DNA from 4 places in the Bacillus sp. P4_E1 genome. Region 2 is predicted to be linked to each of the others. Evidence: predicted binding sites of a transcription regulator. Region 2 holds the regulator's gene; each other region holds the start of a gene.
What was found. The regulator Rex, encoded in region 2, represses fermentation and respiration genes when NADH is low (regulators of the CRP and FNR family bind a similar motif). The targets are predictions, from matches to a motif close to TTGTGAAATATTTCACAA.
Positions count from the first base shown of each region.

Region 1: hcp (hydroxylamine reductase) is a predicted target of Rex. The motif match lies at 3,840-3,857, and genes of this name have one in related genera.
Region 3: nirB (NADPH-nitrite reductase large subunit) is a predicted target of Rex. The motif match lies at 3,169-3,186, and genes of this name have one in related genera.
Region 4: arcA (arginine deiminase) is a predicted target of Rex. The motif match lies at 4,000-4,017, and genes of this name have one in related genera.

Region 1 covers NZ_JBFUIV010000032.1:6,525-12,729, reverse strand. The annotation lists gene AC1DS7_RS27060 (ABC transporter permease) at 1-239, opposite strand, end outside; gene AC1DS7_RS27055 (ABC transporter ATP-binding protein) at 240-1,001, opposite strand; gene AC1DS7_RS27050 (DUF1048 domain-containing protein) at 1,170-1,511, opposite strand; gene AC1DS7_RS27045 (PadR family transcriptional regulator) at 1,587-1,907, opposite strand; gene hcp (hydroxylamine reductase) at 2,490-3,776, opposite strand; gene bla2 (BcII family subclass B1 metallo-beta-lactamase) at 4,469-5,242, opposite strand; gene AC1DS7_RS27030 (MazG nucleotide pyrophosphohydrolase domain-containing protein) at 5,387-5,668, opposite strand; gene AC1DS7_RS27025 (DUF3784 domain-containing protein) at 5,791-6,081, shown strand; gene AC1DS7_RS27020 (hypothetical protein) at 6,111-6,205, opposite strand, start outside.
Region 2 covers NZ_JBFUIV010000040.1:2,742-8,946, forward strand. The annotation lists gene tsaD (tRNA (adenosine(37)-N6)-threonylcarbamoyltransferase complex transferase subunit TsaD) at 1-644, shown strand, start outside; gene AC1DS7_RS28025 (ABC-F family ATP-binding cassette domain-containing protein) at 1,057-2,979, opposite strand; gene AC1DS7_RS28030 (redox-sensing transcriptional repressor Rex) at 3,167-3,796, shown strand; gene AC1DS7_RS28035 (YdiK family protein) at 3,826-4,017, opposite strand; gene AC1DS7_RS28040 (CPBP family intramembrane glutamic endopeptidase) at 4,014-4,763, opposite strand; gene groES (co-chaperone GroES) at 5,166-5,450, shown strand; gene groL (chaperonin GroEL) at 5,488-6,205, shown strand, end outside.
Region 3 covers NZ_JBFUIV010000016.1:31,601-37,805, reverse strand. The annotation lists gene AC1DS7_RS20690 (lipase family alpha/beta hydrolase) at 1-48, opposite strand, end outside; gene AC1DS7_RS20685 (hypothetical protein) at 312-521, opposite strand; gene exsG (exosporium protein ExsG) at 771-923, opposite strand; gene AC1DS7_RS20675 (excalibur calcium-binding domain-containing protein) at 1,132-2,046, shown strand; gene ric (iron-sulfur cluster repair di-iron protein) at 2,250-2,957, shown strand; gene nirB (NADPH-nitrite reductase large subunit) at 3,204-5,609, shown strand; gene nirD (nitrite reductase small subunit NirD) at 5,625-5,939, shown strand; gene AC1DS7_RS20655 (uroporphyrin-III C-methyltransferase) at 6,154-6,205, shown strand, end outside.
Region 4 covers NZ_JBFUIV010000009.1:139,884-146,088, reverse strand. The annotation lists gene AC1DS7_RS14760 (amino acid ABC transporter permease) at 1-2, opposite strand, end outside; gene AC1DS7_RS14755 (ABC transporter substrate-binding protein) at 96-890, opposite strand; gene AC1DS7_RS14750 (amino acid ABC transporter ATP-binding protein) at 1,012-1,734, opposite strand; partial or broken gene AC1DS7_RS14745 (HAMP domain-containing protein) at 1,945-2,295, shown strand; gene AC1DS7_RS14740 (methyl-accepting chemotaxis protein) at 2,287-3,237, shown strand; gene argR (arginine repressor) at 3,391-3,840, shown strand; gene arcA (arginine deiminase) at 4,110-5,342, shown strand; gene argF (ornithine carbamoyltransferase) at 5,373-6,205, shown strand, end outside.

The DNA of each region.
Region 1 (6,205 bases), on a different contig from region 2:
ACATCCGTAAACAACCGTACGGAAGTGTAAGCGACACCGGATGCGATAGCCATCAGCAAGATTCCCGGCAATAAATAATTGACGTAGTTATCCGTTCCTGTCTTTATGGCGCCGCCAAATACGTAGACAAACAACAGCATCATCATAATCGGCGTAATCGCTACCGTAATAATTGTATCCGGACTGCGCATAATGTTGCGCATTAAACGCCCTAATAATACCCCTGTTTTGCTCTTCATTTACATCTCCTCCTTTTTGCCAATGATCGCAAGGAAAATTTCTTCCAATGTCGGCTGCTTCTCGATATACTCCACTTTTGTTGGCGGGAACATCTCTTTAAGTTCTGTAAGAGTACCAGTCGTAATAATTTTTCCGCCATGCAAGATAGCGATACGGTCCGCCAGTTGTTCGGCTTCCTCGAGATACTGGGTCGTGAGCAAGATGGTTGTGCCGCCGCCGGCAAGTTCCTTGACGGTATCCCACACTTCAATCCGCGCTTCGGGGTCAAGCCCTGTCGTCGGTTCATCGAGAAAAATGACTGCTGGCGTCCCAATCAAACTCATCGCGATATCAAGCCGGCGCTTCATCCCACCTGAGTACTGGTCTGCCCTCTGGTTGGCTGCATCAGTCAGGCTGAATCTTGCAAGCAAATTATCAGCGACTTGAGCAGGACTAGAAACTCCACGCAAATTGGCAATCATTATCAAGTTTTCTCTCCCCGTGAGCATACCGTCTAAAGCTGCAAACTGCCCTGTCAGACTGATACTTTGACGAACATGATCCGGTTGACGCTGAACGTCAAAACCACAAATACCTACTTCGCCGCCATCTTGCTTCATCAGCGTCGAGAGGATATTGACTATCGTCGTCTTGCCCGCTCCATTTGAGCCCAGCAGTGCGAAAATTTCGCCACGCTGCACTTCAAAATCTACCCCTTTTAACACTTCCTTATCTTTAAAGGATTTTTTTAATCCTTTTACAGAAATCGCTGTATTGGTCATGCTTTTTTCCTCCTTAAAAAATGTTTTGTAAAGATAGACTGCCTACACCCTCTATTTAGTATTACTGATAATCTGTATTACTTAGTACTGATTTAAAAATATAACTGAATAGCAGTGGCGTCAATTCACATTTGTAACCAGCTAATCAGTCGGTATTACCTGTTGCATTTATTTTTTTCTCAATTGCTTCATGATACTTTCATTCAAATCTTCACGATACTTGGAAACATAAGTTTTAGCGTTTGCCACTAGTTCGTCAGCAAAGGATGCCACGTCCTCCCCAGTGATTTCTAGCACTTGTCTGCCTTCCGCCGCACCGGCTTCAAACAAATCGATTAGTTCATACTGTATGTGTAGCATATCCATCCCGTTACCAGCTGAGAAATTCCACATGTAGTTTTGAATTTTCTTAAACACAAACTGATAGTCCTCTGGCAGAGCTCCAACACGTGCCATCATCATTTTGTACTCTTTTTTATCACCAATTAATTTTTTGAACATTTCCAACATATTATTTTTCCTCCTTTTTTATAAAGCAGAACAAGAAACTCCCAAAATATCGGCCGAATATTTAATCTTATGAGGCTAGTTTGACTTCAAGACGTTAATTTTTGATGATACAAAATCCCATTTTCTCCAAAACAATTCAAGTTCCTGACGGCCATCCTCATTTAGTGAATAAAACTTGCGAGGCGGCCCCATGTCTGACGGTTTCTTTTCAATATTCACAAGTTTTTTCTTCTCTAATCGCACAAGGATGGTATAGACCGTTCCTTCCACGACTTCAGTAAACCCAAGCTCATTCAGGTGGCGGGTAATCTCATAGCCATAAGTTTCACGGCGGCTAATGATTTCCAGAACACATCCTTCCAGCGAACCTTTCAGCATTTCAGTTAAATTTTCCATATTCTGATCCTCCTTTACCCCCTATTCTGTCTGACTTATATTCAGTATCACAGAGTACTAAGGCTAATTTTTACTGAATAGCTTTTGAGAAACCTCACTATTCAGTATTACTTATTACAACTACATTGTATGACTAAGTAGATGGAATGTCAACTCGATTTTTAAATTTTTTCTTAAATCCGCTTTTGCCTATTGGATACTGAATATATTTTTAAAAACTACGCTATTCAGTATTACTCATTACCACTACATTGTATGACTATGTAGATAGAATGTCAACTCGATTTTTAAATTTTTTCTTAAATCCGCTATTATCTATTGGATACTGCCTATTTTCTTCTTAAGAAATCTCACCACATACCTATCCAGCTAAGAAAAGGAAATACCCAAAACAAAAATTCCGCATTTTTATTTTGGGCGTTATAATATTCCGAAGTTAATGAATGTGGATAGCTCTCCTTATTAAAAAGACGGATCATTTTTTTGTTCTTCTACTAATGCACCTGTGCATTTAATACATGAGCTTGCGAATACATACAAATTCTTTATAAAGTCAACTCTACATATAGGACATCCTTTTTGTTACGATAACATCATATTCATATCTTCTGCTGCGGTTGTAATTAGTTTTAAACCGAATGTCTCTTGTAATACATCAAGCACACCAGGTGAAATAAATTCAGGTGCCTTTGGACCAATGCGAATATCTTGAATACCAAGACTAAATAGCCCAAGTAAAATGGCAACCGCTTTTTGTTCAAACCATGATAGAACAATACTCACTGGCAATTCATTCACTTCACATTGAAAAGCATCAGCTAAAGCGGCCGCTATTTTCACTGTAGAAATTGAATTATTACATTGTCCTAAGTCAATGTAACGTGGAATCTCCGTACCGGGCACAACACCATAACTCACATCATTAAAACGGAATTTCCCGCAAGAAGTTGTTAAAATAACCGTTTCTGGCGGAAGTGACGTTGCTAATTCACGATAATATTCTCCGCCTTTTCCCGGAGCATCACAACCTGCGATGACAAAGAAACGCTTAATCTTTCCTTCTTTTACTGCATTAATAATTTCCGGAGCTAATGATAATACTGTATTATGATGAAACCCTGTTACTAACTGCTCATCCGACTCCATATGTACTTCTGGAAGTTCAAGCGCTTTTTGAATCAATGGTGCAAAATCATCATTTTCAATTTTTTGTACACCCTCTAAACCTGCAATATCATATGAAAAGAATCGATCAGAGTATGATCCTTTAATTGGCATAACACAGTTCGTTGTAGCTAATATGGCACCTGTAAATTTTTCGAAAAGGCGTCGTTGATCATACCATGCCTTACCGATGTTTCCTTTTAAATGTTTATATTTTTTCAGTTGTGGATATCCGTGTGCTGGTAGCATTTCAGAATGCGTATAAATGTTAATTTCTTTTCCTTCTGTTTGCTTTAATAACTCTTCTAATGCAAATAAATTATGACCAGTAACTACAATTGCCTTACCTTCTACATGGTTCTGCGTAATTTGAACAGGCTCCGGAACACCAAAGTGATTCGTATGTGCCTCATCTAATAACTCCATTACTCGTAAAGCCGATTTCCCTACTTTCATAGCCATATCAATATGTTCTTGTTCATTAAAGTTAGAATTTGTTAATGTCATATATAGCGCTTCTTGAGTTGTAGCATCTACAAATGCATCTGTATACCCTAGCTGCGCAGCATGCGTACGATAAGCCGCTATTCCTTTTAATCCAAACACAATCGTATCTTGTAAACTTGCAATTGTTTCATTCTTACCACAAACACCCATCACTTTACATCCGCCTGTTGGCGTTTGTTCACATTGATAACAAAACATATCATCCCACCCTCTCCCAATCATTCATTACAAATTAAGCATAATGCCCATTAGGAAAAAAGGATGTGATATCAATCACAATAATATATATAAATTTGTGACAGTTCATATTGTTGACATAATATTTTTATTGACATCAAAAAAACATACAGAAAAATGGACACCTTTGTTGATGCCTTCAAATAGCTAGATAATTGATTTAGAGAACTATTAGCAACTAATAAGCATACAACAACACTATTCTTTCTATCATTCAACAGAAAGAATAGCGTTTTTTCATTTTGAAGCACTATCAATTTTTTGATTAAAGATTTTATGGGGAATCGCTTTATTTACATTACATTTACACTACCTTAACATTGTTTACATTATTTATATGATATATTTATATAGAAACTACTTAAGAAATTTCATGTACATTGTTATCTTTATAATCTCTTAACTGATTGATAAGAGATTATGTTACATTTTCATACCAGGGGTGAATTAGGATGACTGAAACTTTAAAGACACTTATAATGCTTGATGTTACTTATGTTGTTATAGCAATTATGACGGTACTGGTATTTGTATACTTGGAATTAAAATCTCAGTAACTTATGCAGGCATAATTGATAGCTTCGCATTTAAATATAGTTAGAAGAAAGCGAGGAGAAAATTATTTCTCCTCGCTTTTATATTCCCACAGTTTCTTATTTCAACAAATCCAATGTATGTAAAAGTAATCCTCTGTCCCCTACTTCTCCATGACCAGGCACTACTAAGTTCATATTTCCATATCGGTTCAACACATTCTCAATCGATGTGGACCATTCATTTACATATGCATCAGCAACATTCCCTAAATCTTTAGCTTCCGCAGATTTCACTAAACAGCCTCCAGCTAAAATGTTGTATTGCGGTAACCATACGACAATATTATCTTCTGTATGCCCTTTCCCTGGATAGAACGTTTCTACTTTTATATTTCCAAACTTCATATTCGTAATTGTTTGTAAGTCTCCAAGTGGCTCTTCATATCCATTTTTCTTTGCTAGTTCCGCAGTTAATGCTGTACTATGCGCTTTAATGCCTCTTTCTTTCAACGTTTTAATTCCGCCAATTCGATCAGCATGCGCATGTGTAATAATAACATCCGTTACGCGCTTCTTAAATTTCTTTTCTACCATCTCTATTAGTTCCTTCGTTAACTTATCATCCCAAGAAGAATCGACAAGCACTAACCCTTTAGAAGTGTTAAGAACTAGACCGTTCGAAGGAACTGCTACTCCATTAAAATAACCTAACTCAGTATGAACCCATACATTTTTGTTTAACTGAGAAATTGAAATAGTTCCTGTCTCATTCTTTATTACTTTTTGCTCTAGCTTTTGTTCCGCTTTCACAGAAGAAATTGTGCTAACAAATTGAATTGTTCCTAGTAAACTAACACATACCCCTAATTTTAATAATGTATTCTTTTTCATTTTTATCAATCCTTTCTTTCAAATTAAATGGTTATTACCTATATTAGACAATTCGTCTCAAATGTTTGTTCCATCTTTTTTTACATATTTTTCATACCATTAATAAAAAGCGCAAAAAATTTTGTGCGCTTTTTAACTTTCCTTTTACCATTCACGTTTTTTATTAATAATCATTTTTTCTTCAAACGCCTTCTCTAAATCAATTTCTAACTTGTTTGCTAAATCACATACATTCCAAATTACATCAAACATTTCTAAACCAATCTCTCTTTTCGAATCTTGTATTTTATCACGCTTTAATATAACTTCCGCTAATTCACCTAATTCCGCCATCACATACATCGTACGCTCTTCAATTGTTGTATCTTGAAATCCTTTTTCTTTACTGAAACTCGATACATATTGCTGGAATTCCGAAATATTCATATATAATCTCCCTTCATCGTAAATATCTCATTTTTAATAAACTTAAAATCAAAATTGTATTTTGTTAAATTATAACATTCATACTATAATTTATTTATAGCCCATTAACGGAGGTGTTTTCAATGACTCTCTTCGCTTCCCCATCATTATTCATACTAGCAATCATTTCATTTGCACTAGCTTATTTCATCGGAGTAAAACAATACACTTGGCTCTTATCAGGTTTCAATGAACGCCGTGTGTCAGATAAATTTAAGTTATCGAAGATAGTTGGTCTTTATAATTTAACCGCTGGTGTTATCGCCACAATTGGTAGTGTCTTCACTACCCCTAATGCAAAAATCGTATTTCCTATCATTATAATTGGCCACGTTATAATAGCTGCTTATGTAAATACACGTATGGTGCAGTGAAAAAAGATCACCCAAATGGATGATCTTTTTTATAATTTATCAACATATTGCTTCGCTTCTAGTAAGGAAAACCCAAAAGCCTCTCTTACTCTCTTAACTGCCGTAACTGTTTTTCCTTCTTCCA
Region 2 (6,205 bases):
TAGTAAAAGAAGTACAATTCCCGTTACTATCGCTTGTTGTATCCGGTGGACATACGGAGCTTGTTTATATGAAAGAACATGGTTCATTTGAAGTGATTGGTGAAACGCGAGATGATGCGGCAGGAGAAGCTTACGATAAAGTAGCTCGTACATTATCAATGCCTTATCCAGGTGGTCCTCATATTGATCGCCTTGCGCATGAAGGAAAACCAACAATTGATTTGCCTCGTGCGTGGCTAGAACCTGATTCGTATGATTTCAGCTTTAGTGGATTGAAATCAGCAGTTATCAACACTGTGCATAACGCAAAACAGCGCGGTATAGAAATTGCACCAGAAGATTTAGCAGCAAGTTTCCAAGAAAGTGTAATAGATGTACTTGTAACGAAAGCGTCTCGTGCAGCAGATGCTTATAATGTAAAACAAGTGCTTCTTGCTGGTGGAGTAGCTGCTAATAAAGGGCTTCGTGCACGTTTAGCAGCAGAATTTGCACAAAAAGAAAATATAGAGCTAATTATTCCTCCTCTATCTTTATGCACAGATAATGCAGCGATGATTGCAGCTGCAGGTACAATTGCATACGAACAAGGAAAACGCGCTACATTAGCTTTAAATGCAAATCCAGGATTAGATATTGAAGCATAGTTATACACAAAATTAACCACAGCCTGTGGATAAAACCCGTATTATCTGTTGATAATATGGGTTTTTTTGTGTACATAAAATGTGTATAACTTTTTATGTAGTTGTGGATAATGTGGAAAAGTTATTTGGAAGTTTATATTGTAAAGGTGGATATGTGCATAACCTTGTGGATAACATAGAGGAAGTCTGACCTTTGAAGAAATTCTTTTTTGGGAAATAAAAAACAAGGAGATGCCAAAAAAAATTTTGAAACATCCTCCACTTATTATATAAGGTGCTACTATTGTCAATCCTTGTCGAATCGGTTATATAATTTTATTTACTATGGTATTGATTCCAAAAAAGAAAATAAAAAGGAGGTCATCTCGTCAAAAAGCCCGACTTATGAGACATCCTCCTCTTTTAAATTCTCTTATATATGCAGTTCTTCCCATTCTGCCATACAAGCTTCAAGCTGTTCTTGCAGTGTTTGCTTTTTAGTTGTAATTTCACTAGCCTTTTCATAATCTGCATATATTTCTGGTAAGCAAAGCTGATCTTCTAACGTAGCAATTTCTTCTTCTAAGCCTACGATATTTTGTTCCAGTTCTTCAATTTTTCGAGTACGTTGACGCTCTAGCTGTTTACGTTCTTTTTCTTCGAGATAATTTAATTTTTCTTGTGCTACCACTTTTTGAACAGGTACTTCATCTTCTTGCTCTAGTTCCGCACGTTCAATCATTTCATTTTTCTTTTCAACGTAATAATCGTAATCACCTAAATATTCTTGTGCACCTTCTGTTGATAACTCAACAACGGTTGTCGTTACGCGATTAATAAAATAGCGGTCATGAGAGACGAATAGAAGAGTACCTGGGTAATCAATTAAAGCATTCTCCAAAATCTCTTTACTATTTAAATCAAGATGGTTTGTTGGCTCATCGAGAATTAATAAATTGGATTTTTGCATCATAAGTTTTGCAAGAGCTAGTCGAGCCTTTTGTCCACCACTAAGAGAAGATACTGGTTTGAGTACATCATCCCCTGTGAATAAAAAGTTGCCTAGTATAGTGCGAATTTCTTTTTCAGGTTGCAGGGGATATTCATCCCATAATTCATTTAAAACTCGCTTCGAAGATGTTAAGTTGGCTTGTTCTTGATCATAATAACCAACAGATACACTTGAGCCGAAAGCAACGTTTCCATGTAATAGCTGTAACTTATTCACAATGGATTTTAATAATGTAGATTTTCCAATTCCGTTTGGCCCAACTAAGGCAACACTGTCACCGCGAGTTAAGCGCATATTTACATGTTCAATAATCGGTTCCTGATAATAGCCAATAGTTGCATCTTTCACTTGTAAAACATCATTTCCACTTTGTTTTTCAATATCGAAGTGGAAGGAAGCTGATTTAGAATCGCCTAATGGTCTAGTTAATACTTCCATTCTGTCTAATTGTTTACGGCGACTTTGAGCGCGTTTTGTCGTAGATGCACGAGCTATATTTTTTTGTACAAAGTCTTCCAGTTTAGAAATTTCATCTTGTTGTTTTTCATAACGCTTCATTTCTTGCTCGTATAGAGCTGATTTTGAGTCTAAATATTTACTGTAGTTACCAACAAATCGTCGGCTTTCCTTATTAGAAATTTCGTATACTTGTGTAACGAGTTTATCTAAGAAATAACGGTCATGGGAAACGATTAAAATCGCGCCAGGATAGCCTTGTAAATATTGTTCAAGCCATGTTAGTGTCTCAATGTCCAAATGGTTTGTAGGTTCGTCTAAAATAAGTAAGTCTGGTCTAGTTAATAATAATTTCCCAAGAGCTAATCGAGTCTTTTGTCCACCACTTAATGTGGAAATTTTCGTCTGATGCGTTTCAACTGGGAAGCCAAGACCGCTTAAAATTGAGCGTATATCCGCTTCGTACTGATAGCCGCCTTGATCTTTATAATCTAATTGTAATTGGTCATAATCAGCTAATAATTTCTCATATATAGCCGCATTTGAAAAGTTTTCTTCTTTTCCCATCTCTTGCTCTAGCCTTCGAAGTTTTGTCTCCATCTGCTGCAAGTGTGTAAAGACGGTTAACATTTCATCCCAAATTGTTAAAGACGTTTCTAATCCGGTATTTTGAGCTAAATACCCCATTGAGACATCTTTCGGTTTTATAATTTCACCACCATCATGAGATAACTCGCCAGCTATTATTTTTAATAATGTAGATTTTCCAGCTCCATTTCGTCCGACTAATGCGATACGATCTTTTGTTTGTACTTCCAATTTTATGTTTGCAAGAATCGTTTCTGCACCGTATAATTTCGAAAGCCCATTCACTTGTAATAATATCAATGTTTTCACCTCAAATAATTTCTTAACTTTGCCATGTTTATATTTCTCAATCATACTAAAAATAGTGTATAGTTTAAAATAAAGAGAGAATACTTCTTCTCTTTATTATACAAGGAAATTCATGAGTACTAAACTTCTGTATTTGATTCAAGTATAAGAATAAAGATAGGAAGAGAGGAGAGGTTATATGGATCAGCAAAAAATTCCACAGGCCACTGCCAAACGATTGCCTCTATACTATCGATTTATCCAAAACTTATCTCTTTCTGGTAAGCAACGTGTTTCATCAGCCGAATTGAGTGAAGCGGTAAAGGTTGATTCCGCAACTATTCGAAGAGATTTTTCATATTTTGGAGCGTTAGGGAAAAAAGGATATGGATATAACGTAAATTATTTATTATCATTTTTCCGTGAAACACTCGACCAAGATGATATAACACGCGTGGCACTTATTGGAGTAGGTAATTTAGGGACCGCTTTCTTACATTATAATTTCACGAAAAACAATAATACAAAAATTGAAATGGCGTTTGATGTTAGTGAAGAGAAAGTTGGGACAGAAATCGGAGGCATTCCTGTATATCATTTGGATGAACTAGAAGAACGTTTATCAACTGATATACAAGTGGCAATATTAACGGTACCCGCTACAGTAGCGCAATCTGTGGCAGATAGATTGGCAGAAACGAACGTGCATGGTATTTTAAATTTCACACCAGCACGCTTAAATGTGTCAGAGAATATAAGGATTCATCACATCGATTTAGCTGTAGAGTTACAAACTCTTGTTTACTTTTTGAAGAATTATCCACAATAAAACGCAGAGGAGATGACCTCTGCGTTTTATTATTGTTTTTTCTTTGTGAATTTAACTAAGATAAGGCGAAGTGCCAAATTAAAATCAATTGTTGCCATAACTGCAAATAGTATTGTCCACATATTCCAGATTGTATCTGTTACGTTCGTAATGGCGAAGCGTGTAAAGATACATCCAAGAAGAAAGTACAATGCAGCCATGAACAATGGTGAGTTTCTCATACTAAAAATCCTCCGATAAAGCCTTGCATTTTTTCAGCTTCTTTAATCATTTCTTGAATTTGCTCATTGCTCATAAAAATTTGTCCAATAGCGACTAATGTATTCATTGCCACATGGGCTGCTATAGGAACGATAATGCGTTTCGTTTGTACATATAAAAAGGCGAATACGAGCCCCATAGAAGTGTATACCAATAAGTGAGTAAAATCAAAATGAATCGCCGCGAATACAAGTGAACTAATGATAGCAGCAACAAAGAAATTAAATCTCTTATAAAGTGTGCCAAATAAAATTTTTCTAAATACGATTTCCTCTAAGATAGGTCCGATTATAGATACAACAATGAGGAACCAAGGTGTCGTTCTTGCAATTTCCATCAGCTTCATTGTATTTTCCGAACCTTGTTTAATTCCTAGTAGACGCATTTCGATCATACCGGCAATTATTTGGGAAGAGAAAGCTAAGAGAATACCGATTATAATCCAACCAACTGTAGCTGGGATCGTAACACGCATTTTATCTAAATGCCTGTCACGAATATCTATTCTAAGTAACCAAAGCACGATACATAATGCAACAAAGAAGCTAATGATTGCCCAATGTCCCGTTATGATTTGACCTTTTTCCTCCATGGTAAATCCTCTATTATCATAGAGCCCTGTTTTTAGGAGTAGTGGTAAGCCAACAATTCCAGATAACTGCATTAAAATGTATGTAACGATAATCCACCAATATTGTTTCTTCAAATGGTTTAACCATCCTTTCTAACTCTAGTGTATGAGATAAGGTAGGATAACATGTAAATATGCTACCTACGATATAAACTTTCATTTGAATTATATTTTTTTTGTAAATAAGTATTTGAAAATAAAATAGGAGACAGGAAAAAGTTGTACGTTTAGCGAAAACAACTTAGGGTGTCTTTCATATTGTAACATACAAGAAGTGGGAACAACGATTCATATAGTAAAGGCAGTAGAAGAAGTAATGATATATAGGAAAGTGCATAAAGTAATTTGCGAAAAAATTATGATTTTTTTACTTGCAAAAGAAATTGAGATTATTTATTATTAGAAGTGTGTTAGCACTCGTGTGACTTGAGTGCTAATAAATAAAATTTACATAACAAAATGAGGAGGTTATTGTTCATGCTAAAGCCATTAGGTGATCGCGTTGTAATTGAACTTGTTCAAGCAGAAGAAAAAACAGCAAGTGGTATTGTATTACCAGAAACTGCAAAAGAAAAACCACAAGAGGGTAAAGTTATTGCAGTAGGTACAGGCCGAGTGCTTGAAAATGGTGAGCGTGTTGCTTTAGAGGTAGCAGCAGGTGATCTTATCATCTTCTCAAAATATGCAGGTACTGAAGTGAAATACGAAGGTACAGACTACTTGATTTTACGTGAAAGTGACATTTTAGCAATTATCGGTTAATTATATACATTTTAAAAATCCAAGGGGGTCAATTATTATGGCAAAAGATATTAAATTTAGTGAAGAAGCACGTCGTTCGATGCTTCGCGGTGTCGACACTCTTGCAAACGCAGTAAAAGTAACGCTTGGACCAAAAGGTCGTAACGTTGTACTTGAGAAAAAATTCGGTTCACCACTTATTACAAATGACGGTGTAACAATCGCAAAAGAAATCGAATTAGAAGATGCATTCGAAAACATGGGTGCGAAATTAGTAGCAGAAGTTGCTAGCAAAACAAACGATGTAGCTGGTGACGGAACGACAACTGCAACTGTATTAGCGCAAGCTATGATTCGTGAAGGTCTTAAAAACGTAACAGCTGGTGCAAACCCAATGGGGCTTCGTAAAGGTATCGAAAAAGCTGTTACTGCTGCAATTGAAGAATTAAAAGCGATTTCTAAACCAATCGAAGGTAAATCTTCTATCGCACAAGTAGCTGCTATTTCTTCGGCTGACGAAGAAGTAGGTCAATTAATCGCTGAAGCAATGGAGCGCGTTGGTAACGACGGCGTTATTACTTTAGAAGAATCTAAAGGATTCACAACAGAATTAGACGTAGTAGAAGGTATGCAATTTGATCGTGGATATGCATCTCCTTACATGATTACTGATTCTGACAAAATGGAAGCAGTTCTTGATAACCCATACATTTTAATTACTGACAAAAAGATTTCTAACATCCAAGAAATCTTACCAGTATTAGAGCAAGTGGTAC
Region 3 (6,205 bases), on a different contig from region 2:
AAGTACAATAAATAATGCGATACTCCTTTTCATAATTCCCATTAACATCCCCCTTTTTCTCCTGAAAGAAAACGCTACCATTCCGTTGAACACCAATTGTTTTAAATTCCATTTAATCAATTACTTTTACGTTACAATATAATAAGAAATTAATAGCCGCATTCCTTTCTTATCAAACGTTATTCTCTCAACATTTCTTCATTCCTTTTTACAATAAGCGTTTTGAATATTTCTCAATAAAGCTTTCTCTTTACAAAAAAAACTGCGTATAAAAGGTCTCTTTAATAACCTTTTATACGCAGCTTCTTTGTTTAAAACTCGATGATGTACTCATCATCATATTTATCGTATTGCAAACCCGCTCCTATTTTGAATTCTGTAACTTGATCTCTTAGAAATGGTGCATCTTCTATTTTACTAGTTGCTATTTCAATCCCATATTTTTTTGTTAAATGCGCTAATTCTATTAAAAACCATTCTCTTCGTAATACGACTGGAATATCATACGTTCGTCTTTTCATATATACTAGCACCTCTTCTATTTTCATTATTGAAAAGAATATCAATTCTACTTTCGATACACTTTTTAAAACTATCGTTCATCATCAAAGGCCAATGAAACATTATAGTATATGCATGTCCGTTTTAAACGTGCTATGGCAAAAATAATATTAAAAAACTTAAAAAGTCTTATTTAGTTTACATAAAAAAATTATGTAATAGTAAAAGGGGAAGGCTTGTCCCTCATCCTTTTACTATCAAAAGCTAAATTAAGAACATCTTGGTACACCTAAAGCTAAGAATAAACCTGCTACTCCTGCTGTAATTGGCACTTTCAACGTAATAACATCGTCTACTTTTGTTACTAAAAAGTAAGCATTCCCTTCTTGTAACACGCAATTCACTAATAATTGAAATTCCATTCAAATCTCCTCCTTTCAATCGATATACTATAATTTATGAAATCTCTTTTAAAATGTAATAGTAAATATATCTATTTTTCCTTATATACGAAATAAACGTTTATACATCTATTAAAAATATTAATTTTCTAAATTAATATAAAACGTGTAATATCCAATAAGTCCCTATATAATCAATAGAGAAAATCTTACAAATGGAGGTATGAAAATGGCAGTTTTGAGTAATATTGGTGTAGCTTTATTTTTTATAGCTTTTATTCTTTTAATCTTATGTATCATTTCATTCTTTAAGAAAAATGGAAAAGCAAAACAATATGGTCGTCCTACTGTTATTCTTTTTATGATTTCAATTATATTAATAATGACTGGCTCAACAAAATCTGAACACCCAGTCGTAGAATTTTTTTCTACTTTAAGTTTCATTCTATTTATATTTTTCCTTGTTCTAGCAATCTTATCTGTAATTAAGAAAACCGGTGTAGCAAAAAAGCAATTTATAATTACAGCTGTTTTATTTGTCATTTTTGTTGCGCTATCAGGTATTTCAAGTCCTTCTTCTGAAAAAACGACAGTAACGAATAAACAAGTCGCTTCTAATAGTGAAGAGAAAAAAGATGACAAAAAGAAAAAGGAAGTAGAAAAGAAAGAAGCGGACGAAAAAACTCGTAAACAACAAGAAGATGAAAAACGCCAAGCCGAAGAGCAAGCTCTTAAGCAAGAAGATGAAAAGCGTCTAGCTGATGAACAAGCTCGTAAACAACAAGAAGAGCAAAAACGTCTAGCTGATGAACAGGCTCGTAAACAACAAGAAGAGCAAAAACGCCAGGCTGATGAACAAGCTCGTAAACAACAAGAAGAGCAAAAACGCCAGGCTGATGAACAAGCTCGCAAACAACAAGAAGAGCAAAAACGCCAGGCTGATGAACAAGCTCGCAAACAACAAGAGGATCAGCAAAAAGTACAGCAAGCTCAAACACAACCAGCTGCAAGTAACAATAGTAATGTAACTTACAAAAATTGTACTGAAGTTAAAAACGCTGGAAAAGCTCCATTATATAGAGATCAACCAGGTTATAGCTCTAAACTTGATCGTGATGGCGATGGAGTTGCATGTGAAAAATAGTAGTAAAAAAGAAGCTTCTAGTAAGCTTCTTTTTTTATTATCAGAAACTATTGCGACGAATTACCCTCCCTCTCCCTTTTATAAAACTCATTTTATTATTCTCAAAAATGACACATAATAAGTGATTTAAATCACCACATTGATTTTAATTTAACGCTATTCTTAATTTAGATATTACATTTAAACTTTATGGAGGCATTCATATGAAACATACATTTACTGAAACTTCAATTATCGGTAAGATTGTTACACAATTTCCGAAAGCTAGTGATCTTTTTAAATCATATAGAATAGATTTTTGTTGTGGTGGTAGTAGACCACTTATTGATGCAATTAATGAAAGAAATTTATCGGCAACAGAGGTAATTACAGAGTTAAATACGCTTTATCATAAAACAAAACTATTAAACGAATCTGAAATTGATTGGAAAAATGCTTCTTATCAAGAATTGATTGATTATGTTGTAAATAAGCATCATCGCTATTTAAATGAAGAGTTGCCACAGTTAAGTCCATATGTGACGAAAGTATTACGCGTTCATGGGGTAAGTCAGCCTCATTTAGCTCAAATTCATAAACTATTTCATGAACTTAAAATGGAATTAGAACAACATTTAATTAAAGAAGAAACGGAAGATTTCCCATTAATTTTAGAATTCGAACAAAATCCAACTGATGAAAACTATGCAAAGTTACGTAAAGTAGTAGATGCGCTCGAAAATGAACATAACCACGCTGGCAATATTATTAAAGAACTTCGTAAGGTGACAAATGACTTTACTCCACCAGAAGGAGCTTGCGGCACTTATCGCCTTATTTACCAGCGCCTTGAAGCCATTGAATCTGATTTATTTGAGCATATTCATTTAGAAAATAATATTTTATTTCCGCGTGCAATTTCAAGAGCATAAATAAAGTGCAGGACATGAGTATAAATGCTCCTGTCCTGCTTTTTCATTGTGTAAAAAATATTTACACTTCCCCTCTACCCATATAACCATATTCCCTTTCGCTTCTCCCTTCACATAAATCCGAATTTTAACAATTTGTGAATCATTATAAAAATGTGATAAATATCACATCTCCCTCTTTTTTAATTTTCTATAATAGAAATATAATCCTTTGTTCAACATTTCACATAAAAAGGGGAAACGAAAATGAAAAAACGTTTAGTTATGATCGGAAATGGTATGGCTGGCATACGCTGTATGGAAGAAATATTAAAACATGATAGTGATTCATATGAGATTACTATTTTTGGAGATGAACCACATCCAAACTACAATCGCATTATGCTCTCTCATGTTCTACAAGGCAAAACAAATATGCAAGATATCATTATGAACGAATATAGTTGGTATGAAGAAAATGAAATAACTTTGTATACAAATGAAAGAGTTCAAAGTATTAACCGAAAAGAAAAAATTATTATTACAGAAAAAAATCGTACTGTTACATACGACAAACTCATTATCGCAACAGGTTCTAGTGCTTTTATTTTACCAGTTGAAGGTTCCCCTCTTCCTGGTGTAACAGGATTTCGAACAATTGAAGATACACAATTTATGATGGATACCGCTAAAGAAAAGAAAAAGGCTGTTGTCATTGGTGGTGGATTACTCGGTTTAGAAGCCGCAAGAGGTCTTATTGACTTAGGAATGGACGTACATGTTGTTCATTTAATGCCTAGCTTAATGGAGCAACAACTAGATACGAAAGCAGCTTCCCTATTGCGTGAAGATTTAGAAGCGCAAGGCATGAAGTTTCTAATGGAAAAGAAAACTGTAAAGATTCTTGGTACAGACCATGTTGAGGGCATTCAATTTGAAGATGGTGAAGTTGTAGATTGTAATTTAATCGTGATGGCTGTTGGAATACGCCCGAATACCCATTTAGCAAAAGATGCTAGTTTAATTGTAAATCGCGGCATTGTAGTTAACGACTATATGCAAACAAATGATGCATCCATTTATGCAGTTGGAGAATGTGCAGAACATGACGGTATCGCATATGGACTTGTTGCCCCTCTTTATGAACAAGGCGCAATATTAGCAAAACATATAACGAATTTACAAACTAATGGATATACGGGCAGCATCGTCGGTACACAGTTAAAAGTTGCAGGTTGTGATTTATTCTCTGCTGGTCAAATTTATGAAGATGATCAAACGAAAGCAATTTCAATCTTTGATGAATGTAAACGTTCCTATAAAAAAGTATTAATTCGTGACAATAAAGTCGTCGGTATCGTTTTATATGGTGATGCAACTGATGGTACACGCCTCTTTAGCATGTTAAAGAAAGAAGAAGATATACAAGAATATACAGCCGCTTCCCTTCTTCACAAAGCTGGTGAAGAAAGTGAACTTGACGTTGCTACAATGAGTGCGGATGACACAATTTGTGGATGTAATGGCGTTACGAAAGGTACAATCGTTCATGCCATTTTAGAACAAGAGTTAACTACTTTTGAAGAAGTTAAAGGATGCACGAAAGCCGCAGGGTCTTGTGGTAAATGTCGTCCGCTTGTGGAACAAGTTCTAGCTCATACACTCGGAGATGCTTTTGATGCTTCTGCGCAGTCTGCTGGTATGTGCGGATGTACAACTTTATCACGTGACGAAGTCGTAGCCGCCATTCACGAGAAAGGTTTAAAATCGCCAAAAGAAGTACGAAATGTACTCGGTTTTGCACATGAAGACGGCTGTTCGAAATGTCGTCCTGCTTTAAATTACTATTTACGTATGGCGATTCCGGAAGAATATGTAGATGATAAATCATCCCGTTACGTTAATGAAAGAATGAATGGTAACATCCAGCATGATGGTACATTCTCTGTTATTCCACGTATGTACGGAGGCGTTACAACCGCAGATGATTTAATGAAAATTGCTGAAGTCGCAAAAAAATATGACGTTCCTCTTGTGAAAATTACAGGTGCGAGCCGAATCGGCTTATATGGTGTTAAGAAACAAGATTTACCTAACGTATGGGCTGACTTAAATATGACTTCTGGATATGCGTACTCAAAATCGCTTCGTAATGTAAAATCATGTGTTGGTTCTCGCTTCTGTCGTTTCGGTACGAAAGATTCTTTAGGACTTGGTATGCTCCTTGAACAGTCATTAGAAATGGTAGATACACCTCATAAAATGAAAATGGGTGTAACAGGTTGTCCACGTAACTGTGCGGAAGTACTTACGAAAGATTTCGGCGTTGTGTGTGTTGAAAATGGATTCCAACTGTATATCGGTGGAAATGGTGGTACGGAAGTACGCGAGGCTGATTTTGTAATGATCGTCCCTACTGAAGACGATGTCCTTCGCATCGCTACAGCTTACATGCAATATTATCGTGAAACTGGTATTTACGGGGAGCGTACTGCCTATTGGACAGAACGATTAGGCTTCGATCACATAAAAGAAATACTACAAGATACAAGTATGGTCACGATGTTAAATGATCGTTTCCAAACAGCTCGTAGCACATATACGGAAGCTTGGGGACAAGCACTAGAAACGAAGTCTTTAAAAGCGATGTATGAAGTAGAAACTGTGAAATAAGGAGCTGTGATCTATATGATACAAACGAAAGAAAAAATAAAAGTTATGCGTGCAGAAGATCTTCCTATTCAAATCGGTAAAGAGGTACAAATGAAAGGTATGTCTATCGCCCTATTCCGCCTTTCAAATGGCGATATTCGAGCTGTAGAAAATCGTTGTCCTCATAAAAACGGACCGTTAGCGGAAGGAATTGTATCTGGGGAATTCGTCTTTTGCCCACTACATGATTGGAAAATTTCATTACTAACAGGTGAAGTCCAAAAACCGGATGACGGTTGTATTCAAACGTACGAAGTAGAAGTTATTGACGGTGACATTTATATAAAGTGAAACTTTAATCAGCGGGGATTGGTTCATCCCCCGCTGATTATTAGCCCTCACCAATCGGGCTTTTACGGACAGTTGATCCCCACCTAACTACTTTGCTTTCGCTGAATTTTGAGATAGGGGTCTTACTGCCCGGCAAATAGCGGGATAAACATGTAATTTACGAAAGGAAGCCTCCTCTGGCTTCCTTTTAAATAAAAAATGATGAGGTGCGATTATGAACGGATATGTATATTTAGTTGGTGCAGGACCAGGTGATGAAGGGCTTA
Region 4 (6,205 bases), on a different contig from region 2:
ATATGTGTCACCTCATATTGTATGGATTTTAGTAGGGAATGAAATACCCCACATAAAAAGTGGGGCATAATGTATGAAACATTTGACTAGCTAATTTACTTCGTTTTTTCCTCTTCACCGAGAATATTACGCCCAAACCATTTTTTACTGATCTTTTCATACGTACCATCTTTAATGATTTCATCTAAAGCTTTATTTACTTTCTCAACCATTTCTTTATCATCTTTACGAATAGCAATTCCCATTTCATCAAGATTTAATGGTTTTCCAGCTTCTTTTATATTTGATTTACCTTCTTTGATCATACGTAAACCGACCATTTGATCAGTGATTACTGCATCAATACGTCCAGGCTCTAAGTCCATAAGTGCAGTAATATCGCTATCATATTCTGTGATTTGATCTGTATGTTTTGCAACAAGGTCTTTAAAGGTACTAGCTTTTACAACACCAATTTTCTTACCTTTCAAATCTTCTGGAGAAGAGATAGATGTATTCTTTTTAGCCACAAAAATTTGGGCACCAGAACGATAATAAGGATTGGAGAAACTAACAGCTTTTAAGCGTTCTTCTGTAATTGCCATACTGCCCAATATAGCATCATATTTTTTCGATTGTAGACCTTGAATTAGCGTTTCCCATGGATTTGTAATAGGAGTGGGTTTCATATTCATTTTTTTCGCAAGTGCCTCACCAATTTCCACATCAAAACCGGCAAGCTTTCCGTCATTTTCTTTATAGTTAAAAGGTTTATATAAGCCACTCATCGCATAACGAAATTCTTTTTCACCATTTGAAGAAGTAGTAGCACTTTCCTTACTACAGGCTCCTAGTATGAAGGATGTACATAATGTAATACTCGCAACAATGGTTAATAGTTTTCTTTTCATAAAACCCCTCCTATATATTGATCATACGGATGGTTTTAAGTATGTTACTGAGATATTTTATTTGGACAATTAGTTGTGCACCGTATGGATGTATTTCTTTTCATTTGAAACAGAAGTTACATTATAAAACGTTGCGTAAAAATTGTTTTGCTCGTTCATGTGATGGAGCTGAAAAGAATTGTGCTGGCGGAGCGTCCTCTACAATCTTTCCGTCATCCATAAATATGACGCGATCAGCTACATCTCTTGCGAAATTCATTTCATGAGTAACAATAATCATGGTCATTCCTTCTTCAGCAAGTTCTTTCATAACTTGCAATACTTCTCCAACAAGTTCAGGGTCTAAGGCTGAGGTAGGTTCATCAAATAGCATAATTTTAGGGTTCATAGCGAGAGCTCGTGCAATCGCAACGCGTTGTTTTTGACCACCTGAAAGTAGGTGAGGAGTTACATCCGCCTTATCTTGTAGGCCGACTTTTTGTAGGAGTTGATTCCCAACATCCTTCGCGTCTGCCGTCTCCAATTTTTTTACGTGAATAGGTGCTTCTATGATGTTTTCTAGTGAGGTCATATGAGGAAAGAGGTTAAAGTGTTGAAAAACCATACCGACATTTTCACGGACTTTGTTTAAATTTGAATGCTTCGGATCAATTCGTTCACCTTGTAAGTGAATTTCACCTTCATCGTACATTTCTAAAAAGTTAAGACAGCGAAGTAATGTACTTTTGCCGGAACCACTGGCACCGATTAAAACAACAACTTCTTTTTCTTTTACTTCTAAATCAATTCCTTTTAAAACATCAAGTGAGCCAAATGATTTTACTAGATTTCGAACTTGAATCATACAAAACCCCCAGTCAAAAATATATTTTACAAATGTTGCCCCTTATTTCTGTTATTAGTCATAAATTGTCAGAATCCTTTATTTTTTTGACGGAATTTGATATTCAAGGGAATTATGATTTTTAAAATCTCTATATCTTTCTATAATGAAAATATGGATAATGATATATAGGTAGCACTTATATTGCTTATAAGAAGGGGGAAAGAAGAGATGGAAAAAGAAAGGAAGACATTTTCCTTTGGCTTACGTACACAACTTATGCTATTCACTACAGTTTTAGCTTTAATTACATATTCAACAAGTTTATTTTTTATTTACGTTATATATGATTATTTTCAAAGTTATGTAAGTCAAACTGTTTATAATATTATCGTTATGTTATTAGGTGTAGTATGGTCTGGAATTTTAGCGTATGGGGCAGCAATATTTTTAATTAAACCACTTCGAAAGTTGGAAGAAGCAGCAAGGAAAGCGGCTGATGGTGATATTCGTGAAGATGTCCCGTTGCCAAAAGTAGATGATGAGATTAAATCTTTAAGTGTTGCATTTAATATGATGCTCGAGAACTTAAGAGGTATGGTAAAAAATATTGATACTACATTTTCGTATACAAATAATCAAGTTCAGCAAATTAGAAGACAAACAGGGGAAGCGACAAAGCAAGCACGCGGTGTGTCTGAAACTCTTGCAGAGATTTCTTCTGGCGCCGAGCAATCAGCAGCTTCCATTCAGGCGATTGTTTCAACTGTCGATACAACAACCTCTATTGCGAGTGAAGTAGAAGAAAAAGCAAAAAAGTCCGACGAATTGTCTTTAGAAATGGTTCAAGCTTTAGGACAAAGTACACGTGTCTTTACTTCTTTAATTCAAGGCATTCAAACATTGGCAAAAGAGAATGAAGATTCGATGCAAAATGTACAGAAGTTAGAAGAACGAATGAAACAAGTAGAACATATTGTTTCTGTTGTGAGTGAGATTGCTAGTCAAACGAATTTATTAGCATTAAATGCTTCTATTGAGGCAGCTCGTGCTGGAGAGCATGGAAGGGGCTTTGCAGTTGTAGCTGAAGAAGTACGTAAACTTGCTGATGAAAGCGATCATTCTGCAAGAAATATATCGCAGTTATTACGAAATATGCAAGAGGAAGTGCAACAAGTCGCATTGAAAATGACGGAGCAAGTGAAAACAGCTAAAGAAGAGGCAAAACGAGGAGAAGCTACTGAATTAATTTTAAAAGAAATGTCATCAAGTGTTATGGAAGTAGCCGATACAACCAAGCAAATTAGTAGTTATATGAATGAACAAGTGAGTCATATTCATCAAACAGGAGCACAAACAAAGGCTGTAGCAGCAATTGCGGAAGAAACGTCAGCTGGTTCACAAGAAGTGGCACGTGTGACATTGCAACAGTCTAAAAATATGATAGCAATCGATCAATTATTAAAAGACTTAGAGATGCAATCAGCGGATTTGAAACAAACGATTGAACGATTTTCAATGTAAAAGGGAAGAACAGAATGCTGTTCTTCTCTTTTTTTAGCTAGATTTAATATCTACAGTTAAAAAGTATAAACTATGAACGTTTCCGCAACATTCTTTTCTGTCCCTTTCGGATGAAAATTATAGCGAGCTATAATATTAAAAGGGGTGTCTTTTATGAAAAAAGAAAAAAGACAACGATTAATTAAACAATTTGTAAAGGAGTATGAAATAGAGAAGCAAGAAAGATTAGTAGAATTGTTAGCAAAAAAAGATGTATTAGTAACACAAGCTACAGTTTCTCGAGATATTCGTGAGTTAAACTTAACGAAGGTACCTTCTCAAGAAGGATTAATGATATATAAATTTTTCTCAGAAGAGCATTTACAAACTGATATAAAGTTAAAGAAAAAATTACGAGAGGTTGTTGTAAAAATTGATTGTGTAGATCAATTAATGGTTATTAAAACATTACCCGGTAATGCACATGTTATTGGTGCTTTGTTTGATGAGTTAGATTGGAAAGAAAAAATAGGATGTATATGTGGAAATGATACATGCCTTATAATTTCTCAGTCGAAATCAGATAGGGAGATTTTAGAAGAAAGGTTAAATTTAATTATTTAGATGCAAAATCCTGTTTTTAATAAAAATTAAAAACAGGATTTTTTTAAAAATACGGAAGTTAAATATTCAGCATATATGCGTAATATATGTATTTTTTTATTGAAAAAGCGGGATGGAATGTTATAAAAATACAAATTTATATGATTTTAAAAAAATAACTTGTTTAATATTTCACAATGATAATGTGGATGTTTTCACAAATATGAAAGCGCGTAGCATTTATTATGTACTTGTAAGACATCAAACATATTTAAAAGGAGGTACAACAAATGAAGCATCCGATACATGTTACTTCAGAAATTGGGGAATTACAAACAGTTTTATTAAAACGACCTGGTAAAGAAGTGGAAAACTTAACGCCAGATTATTTGCAACAATTATTATTTGACGATATTCCATACTTACCAATTATTCAAAAAGAGCATGATTATTTTGCACAAACATTACGCAATCGGGGTGTTGAAGTTCTTTATTTAGAAAAACTAGCTGCTGAGGCATTAGTAGATAAAAAACTTCGAGAAGAATTTGTTGATCGTATTTTAGAAGAAGGACAGGCTGACGTAAATGTTGCACATCAAACTTTAAAAGAATATTTACTTTCCTTTTCAAATGAAGAATTAATTCAAAAAATTATGGGTGGTGTACGGAAAAACGAAATTGAAACAAGTAAGAAGACACATTTATACGAATTAATGGAAGATCATTATCCATTTTACTTAGACCCAATGCCTAATTTATATTTTACTCGTGATCCAGCAGCTAGCGTGGGCGATGGTTTAACGATAAATAAGATGAGAGAACCGGCGCGTAGACGTGAATCATTATTCATGGAGTACATCATTAAATATCATCCAAGATTTGCAAATCACAATGTGCCAATTTGGCTAGATCGTGATTATAAGTTTCCAATTGAAGGTGGCGATGAGCTAATTTTAAATGAAGAAACAATTGCAATTGGAGTATCTGCCCGTACGTCAGCTAAAGCAATTGAACGTTTAGCTAAAAATCTTTTTAGCCGACAAAATAAAATTAAGAAAGTGTTAGCAATAGAAATTCCAAAATGCCGAGCATTTATGCATTTAGATACAGTGTTTACAATGGTTGATTATGACAAGTTTACAATTCACCCAGCCATTCAAGGGCCAAAAGGAAATATGAATATTTATATTTTAGAAAAAGGTCCAGATGCGGAAAATCTTAAAATTACACATCGTACTTCTTTAATGGAAGCATTAAAAGAGGTATTAGGTTTAAGTGAATTAGTTCTTATTCCTTGTGGAGGAGGAGATGCAATTGCTTCCGCCCGTGAACAATGGAATGACGGTTCTAATACATTAGCAATTGCGCCAGGTGTAGTTGTTACATATGATCGCAACTATGTATCCAATACTTTATTAAGGGAGCATGGTATAGAAGTCATTGAGGTGCTAAGTTCGGAATTATCTCGTGGTCGTGGGGGTCCACGTTGCATGAGTATGCCAATTGTTCGTAAAGATATTTAGTATAAATAACGGAGAAAGTAGGGATGAAGTATGTTAATGACTAGACCAAATTTAAAAGGAAGAAGTTTTCTAGCTGAAAAAGATTTTACACAAGAAGAATTATTATATTTTCTAGATTTAGCAGCAGAATTAAAAGAGAAAAAGAAAAACGGTGTCCCACATCATTATTTAGAAGGTAAAAATGTAGCGCTATTATTTGAAAAAACCTCTACTCGTACGCGATGTGCATTTACAGTAGCATGTACGGATTTGGGGGCGAACCCTGAATATTTAGGGAAAGGTGATATTCAGCTTGGGAAAAAAGAATCCGTAGAGGATACAGCAAAAGTTTTAGGACGCATGTTTGACGGAATTGAGTTTCGTGGATTTAATCATGAAACTGTAGAATCTTTAGCACAAAATTCTGGTGTGCCGGTTTGGAATGGATTAACAGATATGTGGCATCCAACACAAACACTTGCAGATTTATTAACAATTAGAGAACATGTAGGGAAATTAGAAAATGTGAAGCTCGTTTACGTTGGAGATGGACGAAATAATGTTGCTAATAGCTTACTAGTTGGTGGAGCGATCGTTGGAATGGATGTACGTATTTGTACACCGGAATCTTTATGGCCAGAGCAAGAAGTAATTGATTTAGCAAAAAAATATAATGAACAGGTAATGATAACAAGTAATGTGGAAGAAGCTGTTGCGAATGCAGATGTAATTTATACAGATGTATGGGTGTCTATGGGTGAGGAAGAAAAATTTGCTGAACGTGTCGAGTTATTGAAACCTTATCAAGTAAATATGAAAATGATTAAAGAAACAGGAAATGAAAATGTGATTTTCTTACATTGTTTACCCGCATTCCATGATGT